Candidatus Puniceispirillum marinum IMCC1322: one gene and its partner. The protein of the gene in region 2 interacts with the protein of the main gene of each other region in a pairwise test. Links are inferred from orthologs where the notes say so. Each region holds a gene or a part of one and is shown on either strand. Other genes may lie near its edges.

Region 1 (4,501 bases), 230 kb from region 2 along the record:
GCGCCGCATCAATCTCGCGCGGTGTTTGCCGTGGTGTCTGGCTTGCTACTTGTGCTGGTGCCGTTGGTGCCGTTGGCGCTTTCATCGCCGCCAGCACATCGGCTTTTGTCAGACGGCCATCAACACCCGTACCAACAATGCTGGCCGGGTTCAGATTATTTTCCTCAACAAGGCGGCGTACGGCTGGCGACAACGGATGCGCATCGGCCTTGGATGCGGTCGGGACTTTATCTGCCGGTATGGCTTCGGCTTTAGCTTCCGGTGCCTTGGCTTGCTCGGCTTTTGCCGGCTCAGCTTTATCTGCGGCAGCGCGTGCGCCTTTGCCGGCTTCAACGCGTGCCAATACAGCGCCAACTTCGACCGTATCACCTTCAGCCACGACCAATTCGCTTAGCTTGCCAGCTACAGGCGAGGGCACTTCCAGCGTCACCTTATCGGTCTCCAGTTCAACTACGGGTTCGTCGGCGGCTACCGTATCACCTGCTTTTTTGATCCAGCGTGCAATCGTTGCGTCGCTAACAGATTCGCCTAGAGTCGGGACAATAATATCGGTTGCCATTACAAGCACCCTCCTTTGGTGCATTGGATATGCATCGGCATCAACACGATGCCACTTCACTTACTCTGCGGCGGCCCTGCCGCTTTGCTTATCAAAACCAAGTGCGTCATCGACTAGCGTCTGCTGTTCCAGCTTATGTCGTGACAGGCTACCTGTCGCTGGTGACGCAGCAGCGGCACGTCCAGCATAGATCGGGCGGCTTTGCTTTGATCCAGCCTGTTCCATCGCCTCTTCGATGAAATCACGAACGAATGTCCAGCCACCCATATTTTTGGGTTCTTCCTGACACCATATGATCTTGGCGTTTGGCACAGCCTCCAAGGCTTCTATCACGGCTTTTGTCGGGAACGGATATAGCTGTTCCAGACGTAGAATTTCTATATCCCATGCCTTGGCTTCATCACGGGCGGCGGCCAGATCATAATAGACTTTGCCGCTACACATCACGATCCGCTTGACTTTACCATGCTTGACCTTGGTATCACGCTCATCAAGAACACGGTGGAAACTTGTGCCACTTGCCATTTCGGCCAAATCCGACACACAGGCCTTATGACGCAATAATGATTTTGGCGTCATCACCACTAACGGCTTGCGGAAATCACGTTTCAGTTGGCGGCGCAGAACATGAAAATAATTCGCCGGTGTCGTGCAATTGACCACCTGCATATTATCCTCGGCACATAGTTGCAGATAGCGCTCAAGACGCGCTGATGAATGTTCTGGGCCCTGACCTTCATAGCCATGCGGCAACAACAGAACCAACGCACTCATCCGTAGCCATTTGGCCTCGCCTGATGAAATGAACTGATCAACCACAACCTGCGCGCCATTGGCAAAATCACCAAACTGCGCTTCCCACATGACCAGCGCATTGGGTTCGGCTTGTGAAAACCCATATTCAAAGCCCATCACCGAGGCTTCGGATAATGGTGAGTCAATCACTTCAAACGGGGCCTGGTCATCGGCCAAATACGCCAGCGGCGCAAAGCGTTCTTCGGTATCCTGATCAACCAGCACTGAATGGCGTTGGCTGAAAGTACCACGGCAGGAATCCTGACCGGATAGGCGCACCGGATTGCCTTCCAGCATCAAGGTACCAAAGGCCAGAAGCTCGGCAGTTGACCAGTCAATGCCAGACCCTTTTTCGATATTGTCAGCACGCGCTTTCAGAATCCGCGTCAATTTCGAATTGATCCGCATATGATCCGGAACCTTGTTCATATCGACGCCAAGCTTGCGCAACACATCGATATCAACAGCGGTTTCGCCGCGGCGAACATCGCCATGCGCCGTGCGCATACCAGACCACATACCCTCAAGCCAATCGGCTTTATTCGGGCGATAGCTTGTGCCAGCCTCAAACTCTTCATCCAGATGCTTGATGCGGTCATCAATGACCTTTTGCGCACCAGCTTTGTCAAACACGCCTTCACTTATCAGCTTCTGGGCATAGATATCACGTGTCGAGGGATGCTGCCCAATCGCCTTATACATAAGCGGCTGGGTAAAGGCTGGTTCATCTCCTTCATTATGGCCAAAGCGGCGATAGCAGAACATATCAATAACAACGTCGGTATTGAAAGCCTGCCGGAATTCAATCGCGATCCGTGCTGTATGCACAACCGCTTCGGGATCATCACCATTGACATGAAAAATCGGTGCCATCACCATTTTAGCAACATCAGTCGGATATGGCGATGAACGTGAATAGGACGGGCTGGTGGTAAAGCCGATCTGGTTATTGACAATGATATGGATCGTGCCCCCGGTGCGATAGCCACGCAGATCCGAAAAGGCAAAGGTTTCACCAACAACGCCCTGTCCGGCAAAGGCCGCATCACCATGCAAAAGAATGCCCAGCACTTCGGTACGGTCATGGTCATCACGCTGTTGCTGTTTGGCCCGCACCCGCCCAACAACAACCGGATCAACAATTTCCAGATGTGATGGGTTTGGTGCCAGACTCAGATGCACCGGGCTATTATCGAACACGCGATCAGCCGATGCACCCATGTGATATTTCACATCACCCGACCCACCCACATCTTCGGGATTTGCCGGATTGCCCAGAAATTCGGAAATGATCGCCCGAAACGGCTTGCTCAGCACATTATGCAGAACATTCAGACGGCCACGATGCGCCATGCCGATAACAGCTTCGCCAAGGCCAAGCTGGTTGCCACGCTTGAGAATTTGTTCGATAGCCGGAATCACCGCTTCGGCACCATCCATGCCAAAACGTTTAGTGCCAGTATATTTCTTATGCAGATAGCGTTCAAATTCTTCGGCATCGACCAGACGTTCATAAATCGCCTGCTTACCTTTGATGGTGAAATCCGTACGGTTGCCGATGGCTTCGATACGTTCCTGAATCCAGGCTTTTTGCGCAGGATCCTGAATATGCATGAATTCGACGCCAATGGTGCCGCAATAGGTCTTGCGCAACACATCAATAATTTCGCGCAAGGTTGCGGTTTCCAGACCCAGCACATAATTGATGAAAATCGGGCGATCCCAGTCATCTTCGCCAAAACCATAGGTTTCAGGATCAAGCTCTGGATGCAATTCCGGCTCTTCCAATGCTAGCGGATCAAGCTGGGCAAGCAGATGCCCGCGGATACGATAGGCGCGGATCAACATCACGGCACGCAATGAGTCCAGCGTCGCCGCCCGCATATTGCCGGCATTCAGATTGCCATTCGACTTATGCGCCGCCGCCACGGCCTTGATCGATGCCTCCGGATCAATGGCACCGACAACACGGCTTGAACCATTGCCCCAGCTTGGCCCCTTTTCTTCAATCTCGTCAAGCGCATCAAGCTGTTCGAAATAACGCGCCCATGACGCATCGACACCGCGCGGATTTTGCCGCCACGCTTCGCTCATTTCTGCAATAAAGGTGGCATTGGCACCAGATAGAAAACTACTATCTAGCGAATCAGCATTTTGATGATCGGCTTCGTCACGGTTTGGGGTTACCGAATCACGCATATCTGTCTATCCATCGCTTATAGGCACAGTTTATGGGGCATAGTGTATAAACTATTCACTTATATTCAAGAAGAATGGTTACCAATCGCTGTCATAACAGCATCACCAAGCGCGGCAGGCGAAGATGCCATCACAAAACCAGCAGTTTCCATCGCCGCAATCTTGTCAACAGCAGCCCCGCTACCACCAGATACAATCGCACCAGCGTGACCCATCCGGCGCCCCGGAGGCGCTGTCTGACCAGCAATAAAGCCTGCAATCGGCTTCCGGTTAGGTTGCGCCATATAATAAGCGGCGGCATCTTCTTCGGCCGAACCACCAATTTCGCCAATCATCACGATCGCTTCGGTCTGGTCATCCGCCAGAAACATTTCCAGACAATCGATAAAGTTGGTGCCATTAACCGGATCACCGCCAATGCCAACACAGGTTGACTGACCAAGACCGGCTGCTGTTGTCTGAGCCACAGCTTCATAGGTCAGCGTGCCCGAACGTGACACGATACCCACCTTGCCCGGTTTATGGATATGACCTGGCATGATACCGATTTTGCATTCACCTGGGGTGATGATGCCTGGACAATTAGGGCCAATAAGGCGGCTTTTGCTGGCATCTAGTGCCCGCTTTACCTTGACCATATCCAGTACGGGAATGCCTTCGGTAATGCAGACGATCAAGGGCATGCCAGCATCGATGGCTTCCATTATCGAATCCGCAGCAAAAGGTGGCGGCACATAGATAACCGATGCGTTAGCTTCGGTTTCGCGCATCGCCTCGACAACCGAATTAAAGACTGGCAGATCAAGATGTGTCTGCCCCCCTTTACCGGGTGTTACCCCGCCAACCATCTTTGTGCCATAGGCAATCGCCTGTTCGGAATGAAAGGTACCCTGGGCTCCGGTGAAACCCTGGCAGATAACGCGTGTATCTTTATTTACAAGAACTGAC
Region 2 (3,898 bases):
CTTGGGGCGCCATTGATCCAGCGTTCGACGCGCCGTATGTATCTGAACGAGACAGGTCAAAGATTTTTCAGCCGTTGCCGTACTATTCTGGACGAGTTGGAAGCGGCGCAGCAGGAAGTCCAGAATACCGAAGGTATTTTGAGTGGTGTCTTGCGACTGAATGCGCCTTTATCATTTGGCATCACGCATATCACACCACTGATTACTGACTTCATGAAGGAAAACCCAGACGTGCGGATCGATATAGATCTGTCGGATAAACGCATTGATCTGATCGCCGAGGGATTTGATCTGGCGATACGTATTGGTGCGTTGCAGGATTCCAGCCTGATTGCCAAAAAAATATCAACCGCACGGCAGGTGCCTTGTGCATCGCCAGATTTTATTGCCAAACATGGTGCGCTAGACAATCCAGAAGCTCTCAATGATATGCCTGGGCTAATCTATGCAAATTCCCGAACACCATCGGATTGGACTTATGTAACACCCGAAGGTAAGGCAGGAACAGTGCATGTAAGCCAGCGTCTGTCGGCTACGAATGGTGATGTGTTGCGCGATGCGGCCATTGCCGGACTTGGTGTGGTTAATTTACCGACATTTCTGCTTTTTGAAGCCATTAATGATGGCACGCTGGTACCGTTGATGGCTGACCATGACTGGTCCGAGCTTGATATTTTTGCCGTTTATCCAAAAACAACAATCTTGCCGCGCCGGACGCGTGCATTCGTTGATTTTATGGCCTGGCGTTTTGATAAGAACCCGCATTGGAACCAGATCACGCCAAAAGCCTAAAATTTGCTAGGCAGTGATGTTGACAAATCTGTCGCCAGAGGCCAAGTCTTCGGCCTATGTTAAAGCTTCAGAACCTATTTTTTGCTATTGATGGCAAACCCCTGCTCGAAAATGCGTCGGCCACAATTCCGGCTGGCCATAAAGTGGGCATCGTCGGGCGTAATGGAACTGGCAAGACAAGCCTGTTCAGATTGATCCGAAATGAATGGGCGCTTGATTCAGGTAACATCGAATATCCAAGTTATTTTCGGGTTGGTGGCGTTGATCAGGAAGCCCCCGCATCCAGCATTAGCCTTCTTGATACGGTTTTGGCGGCTGATCTGGAGCGCGATGCCTTACTTCGTGAAGCCGAAAGTGCAACGGACCCTATGCGGATTGCTGACATTCATATGCGCCTAACTGATATTGATGCGCATTCTGCCGAGTCACGGGCGGCGACAATTCTGGCTGGTCTTGGGTTTGATGCGGTGGCACAAGCACGTGCCTGTGCCGAATTTTCAGGTGGTTGGCGGATGCGGGTTGCGCTTGGTGCGGTGCTGTTTTCACAACCCGATCTGTTGCTTCTCGATGAGCCAACAAACTATTTGGATCTGGAAGGTGCCGTATGGCTGGAAACCTTTCTGGCCAAATATAGCAAAACCGTTTTGGTGATTTCGCATGATCGCGGTTTGCTGAATAGATCGGTGACCGGTATTTTGCATTTAACCGATCGTAAATTGACATATTACGGCGGCAGCTATGACCAGTTTGATGCCGAGCGCCGGTTGAAACTGGAACAACAGCAATCAATGAAACGTAAACAGGACGCCCAGCGTGCACATATCCAGAGTTTTGTTGATCGCTTCCGTTATAAAGCGTCCAAGGCTCGTCAGGCACAATCACGTCTGAAACAACTGGAAAAAATGCAACCTATTGCCGCCTTGTCGGAAAGTGCTGTATCCGAATTTCAGTTTCCGTCACCAACGCCACTCCCGCCGCCACTTATGGTGATCGAAAATGCGTCAGTTGGCTATGATGGCAAAGCTGTATTGCGTAAAATTGATATCCGGCTTGATCAGGATGACCGTATTGCTTTACTGGGCGCTAATGGCGAAGGCAAATCAACCCTGTCAAAATTAATTGCTGATCGGTTGGCGCCGCTTGAAGGTGATATTCAGAAATCAGGCAAGTTACGCATAGGTTTCTTTGCCCAGCATCAGTTGGATGAGCTGGTTCCAGGTGAAACGCCGTTCCAGCATATGGCGCGGTTGCGTCCGGATGAATTACCAACCAAATTACGCGGCCGTCTTGGGGCGGCAGGGATTGGCGCAGACATTGTCGAAAACCCGGTTGAACGTCTGTCAGGCGGCCAGAAAGCCCGATTGTTGATGGCTATGGCGGCAATTGATGCGCCGCATATATTGATCCTTGATGAGCCAACCAACCACCTTGACATAGAAAGCCGAGAAGCGCTTATCCATGCGCTGAATGATTATAACGGCGCGGTCATTCTAGTGAGCCATGATCCGCATCTGGTTGAAACGGTTGCTGATATCTTGTGGATTGTGCGCGATGGTGCGGTTGTGCCATTTGATGGTGATATGGATGATTATCGCAAATTGCTTTTGAAACAGCGATCGGGCAAAGGCAAAACGGCAAGGCACGACACGAACGCTCTTAAAACGGCAGATATAGACAGCCTGCCGCCAGCCCGGGCTTTATCCGGCAAAGAAAAGCGACAAAATACGGCGCAGGTTCGAAGCGCCATTACTAAAACCGAAAAGATGCTGGAAAAACTGACAAAACGGAAAGCTGATATTGAGCAGGAAATGGCAGAGCCCGGTTTCTTTGAGACGAAAAATCAAAGTCGGGCAGCTGATGCAGGTAAAATGCTTGCTGATGTGGATGAGGCCATAGCGCGGGGCGAAGAAGAATGGCTTTCATTACAGGAAACTCTGGCCATCGCACTCGAAGCATAAGCATGCACAATCCTGTTACCACTTTTGTAATTTAGCTATGTGGGCTTTGACCTCTGTTATTACTTGACCTTACGCTTGCGTCTCTAACTTTTAGTCAGGGGGGCTCTGCTGGCCACATAACAGAGGAGGATGAAATGCCAGCTCATCATAAAATTGACTATGTTGAATTTTCCGCAAGTGACATTCCGGCAAGCAAAGCTTTTTTTGAATGTGTCTTTGGCTGGATATTTGAAGATTTTGGTGCCGAATATGTTGCCTTTGCCAATGCCGGCATTGAAGGTGGTTTTTTTGCTAATAATGCCTATAGCCGCACCGAGCATGGTAGCGCACTGATTGTTCTATATAGCGACGATCTGGAGCAAAGCTATGCCGATATCGTGGCGGCGGGGGGGATCATTGCAAAACCGATTTTTGCGTTTCCGGGTGGCCGTCGGTTTCATTTTTTCGAGCCATCAGGCAATGAATTGGCAATCTGGTCGGACGTGTCGCGATAAAGGCTTTCGCCCGGTAAAAAAGTGGCGTTAGATAGCACCTTGTTTGTCTGGTGGATGCCAGATGACCGGGTGGTGAAAGGCGCGAACATACATGCAGTCAATGATCGATGTGATCCGTTTTGGTTTGCTATGTGCGATATGGCTGGTGGCTTTGATCCAGATTATTGCGGGTGAGCAAGCCACAGCTTTGAGTGATGTTGGCGTTATAATGTTTGTGATTTTCGGTCTTTTGACAGTGCCGAAGATGCGGCGTGACAGTTTTATAATTCTGCTGTTATTGGGATTTGTGGCATGGCTGTTACTCGATCATCTGCCGACAAGCGATGAATGGTTTGAAGCGGGACGAAGAATACTCATTTTTGCCGCGTTATTGCCAACCATGATCCTTGTCCGCGCGACAGCTGAGACCATGCCGTCGGTTCACAAGACCCAGCAAGCGTTGGCAACCTTACCGCCTGAGGCGTCATCAGGTGGCTTGCAAATGGCCGGCCATGTATTTGGTGGCGTTATCAATACGGGTGCCTTTGCGATGTTATCGGCGGCTTTGCCGCCTAACAGCGATATGCGGCGTCGGCGCATGGCTGCCGAGGCGGCGTTGCGGGGCATGGTGTCATCCTGTGTCTGGTCGCCCTTTTTTGTGGCCTTTGCCATCGG

What was found. The genes of interacting proteins can lie anywhere in the genome.
Region 1: the proteins of SAR116_RS10535 (region 2) and SAR116_RS09430 interact in binary tests that used the Escherichia coli proteins (3 or more experiments, as listed by UniProt). The link is inferred for Candidatus Puniceispirillum marinum IMCC1322 from one-to-one orthologs.

Annotation. Positions count from the first base shown.
Region 1 is NC_014010.1:2,032,400-2,036,900, reverse strand. The notes cover bases 420-3,927. They hold SAR116_RS09430 (2-oxoglutarate dehydrogenase E1 component), read right to left. Parts: upstream 3,554-3,927; coding sequence 620-3,553; downstream 420-619. Other genes in these bases: sucD (succinate--CoA ligase subunit alpha), read right to left, coding at 3,619-3,927; odhB (2-oxoglutarate dehydrogenase complex dihydrolipoyllysine-residue succinyltransferase), read right to left, coding at 420-559. In the rest of the region: more of odhB, read right to left, coding at 1-419; more of sucD, read right to left, coding at 3,928-4,501. UniProt on the Escherichia coli protein: E1 component of the 2-oxoglutarate dehydrogenase (OGDH) complex which catalyzes the decarboxylation of 2-oxoglutarate, the first step in the conversion of 2-oxoglutarate to succinyl-CoA and CO(2).
Region 2 is NC_014010.1:2,260,630-2,264,527, forward strand. Bases 395-3,299 are described here. They hold SAR116_RS10535 (ABC-F family ATP-binding cassette domain-containing protein), read left to right. Parts: upstream 395-848; coding sequence 849-2,750; downstream 2,751-3,299. Other genes in these bases: SAR116_RS10530 (LysR family transcriptional regulator), read left to right, coding at 395-792; SAR116_RS10540 (VOC family protein), read left to right, coding at 2,885-3,244. In the rest of the region: more of SAR116_RS10530, read left to right, coding at 1-394; SAR116_RS10545 (hypothetical protein), read left to right, coding at 3,336-3,898. UniProt on the Escherichia coli protein: Genetic data indicate it may be involved in ribosome assembly or function.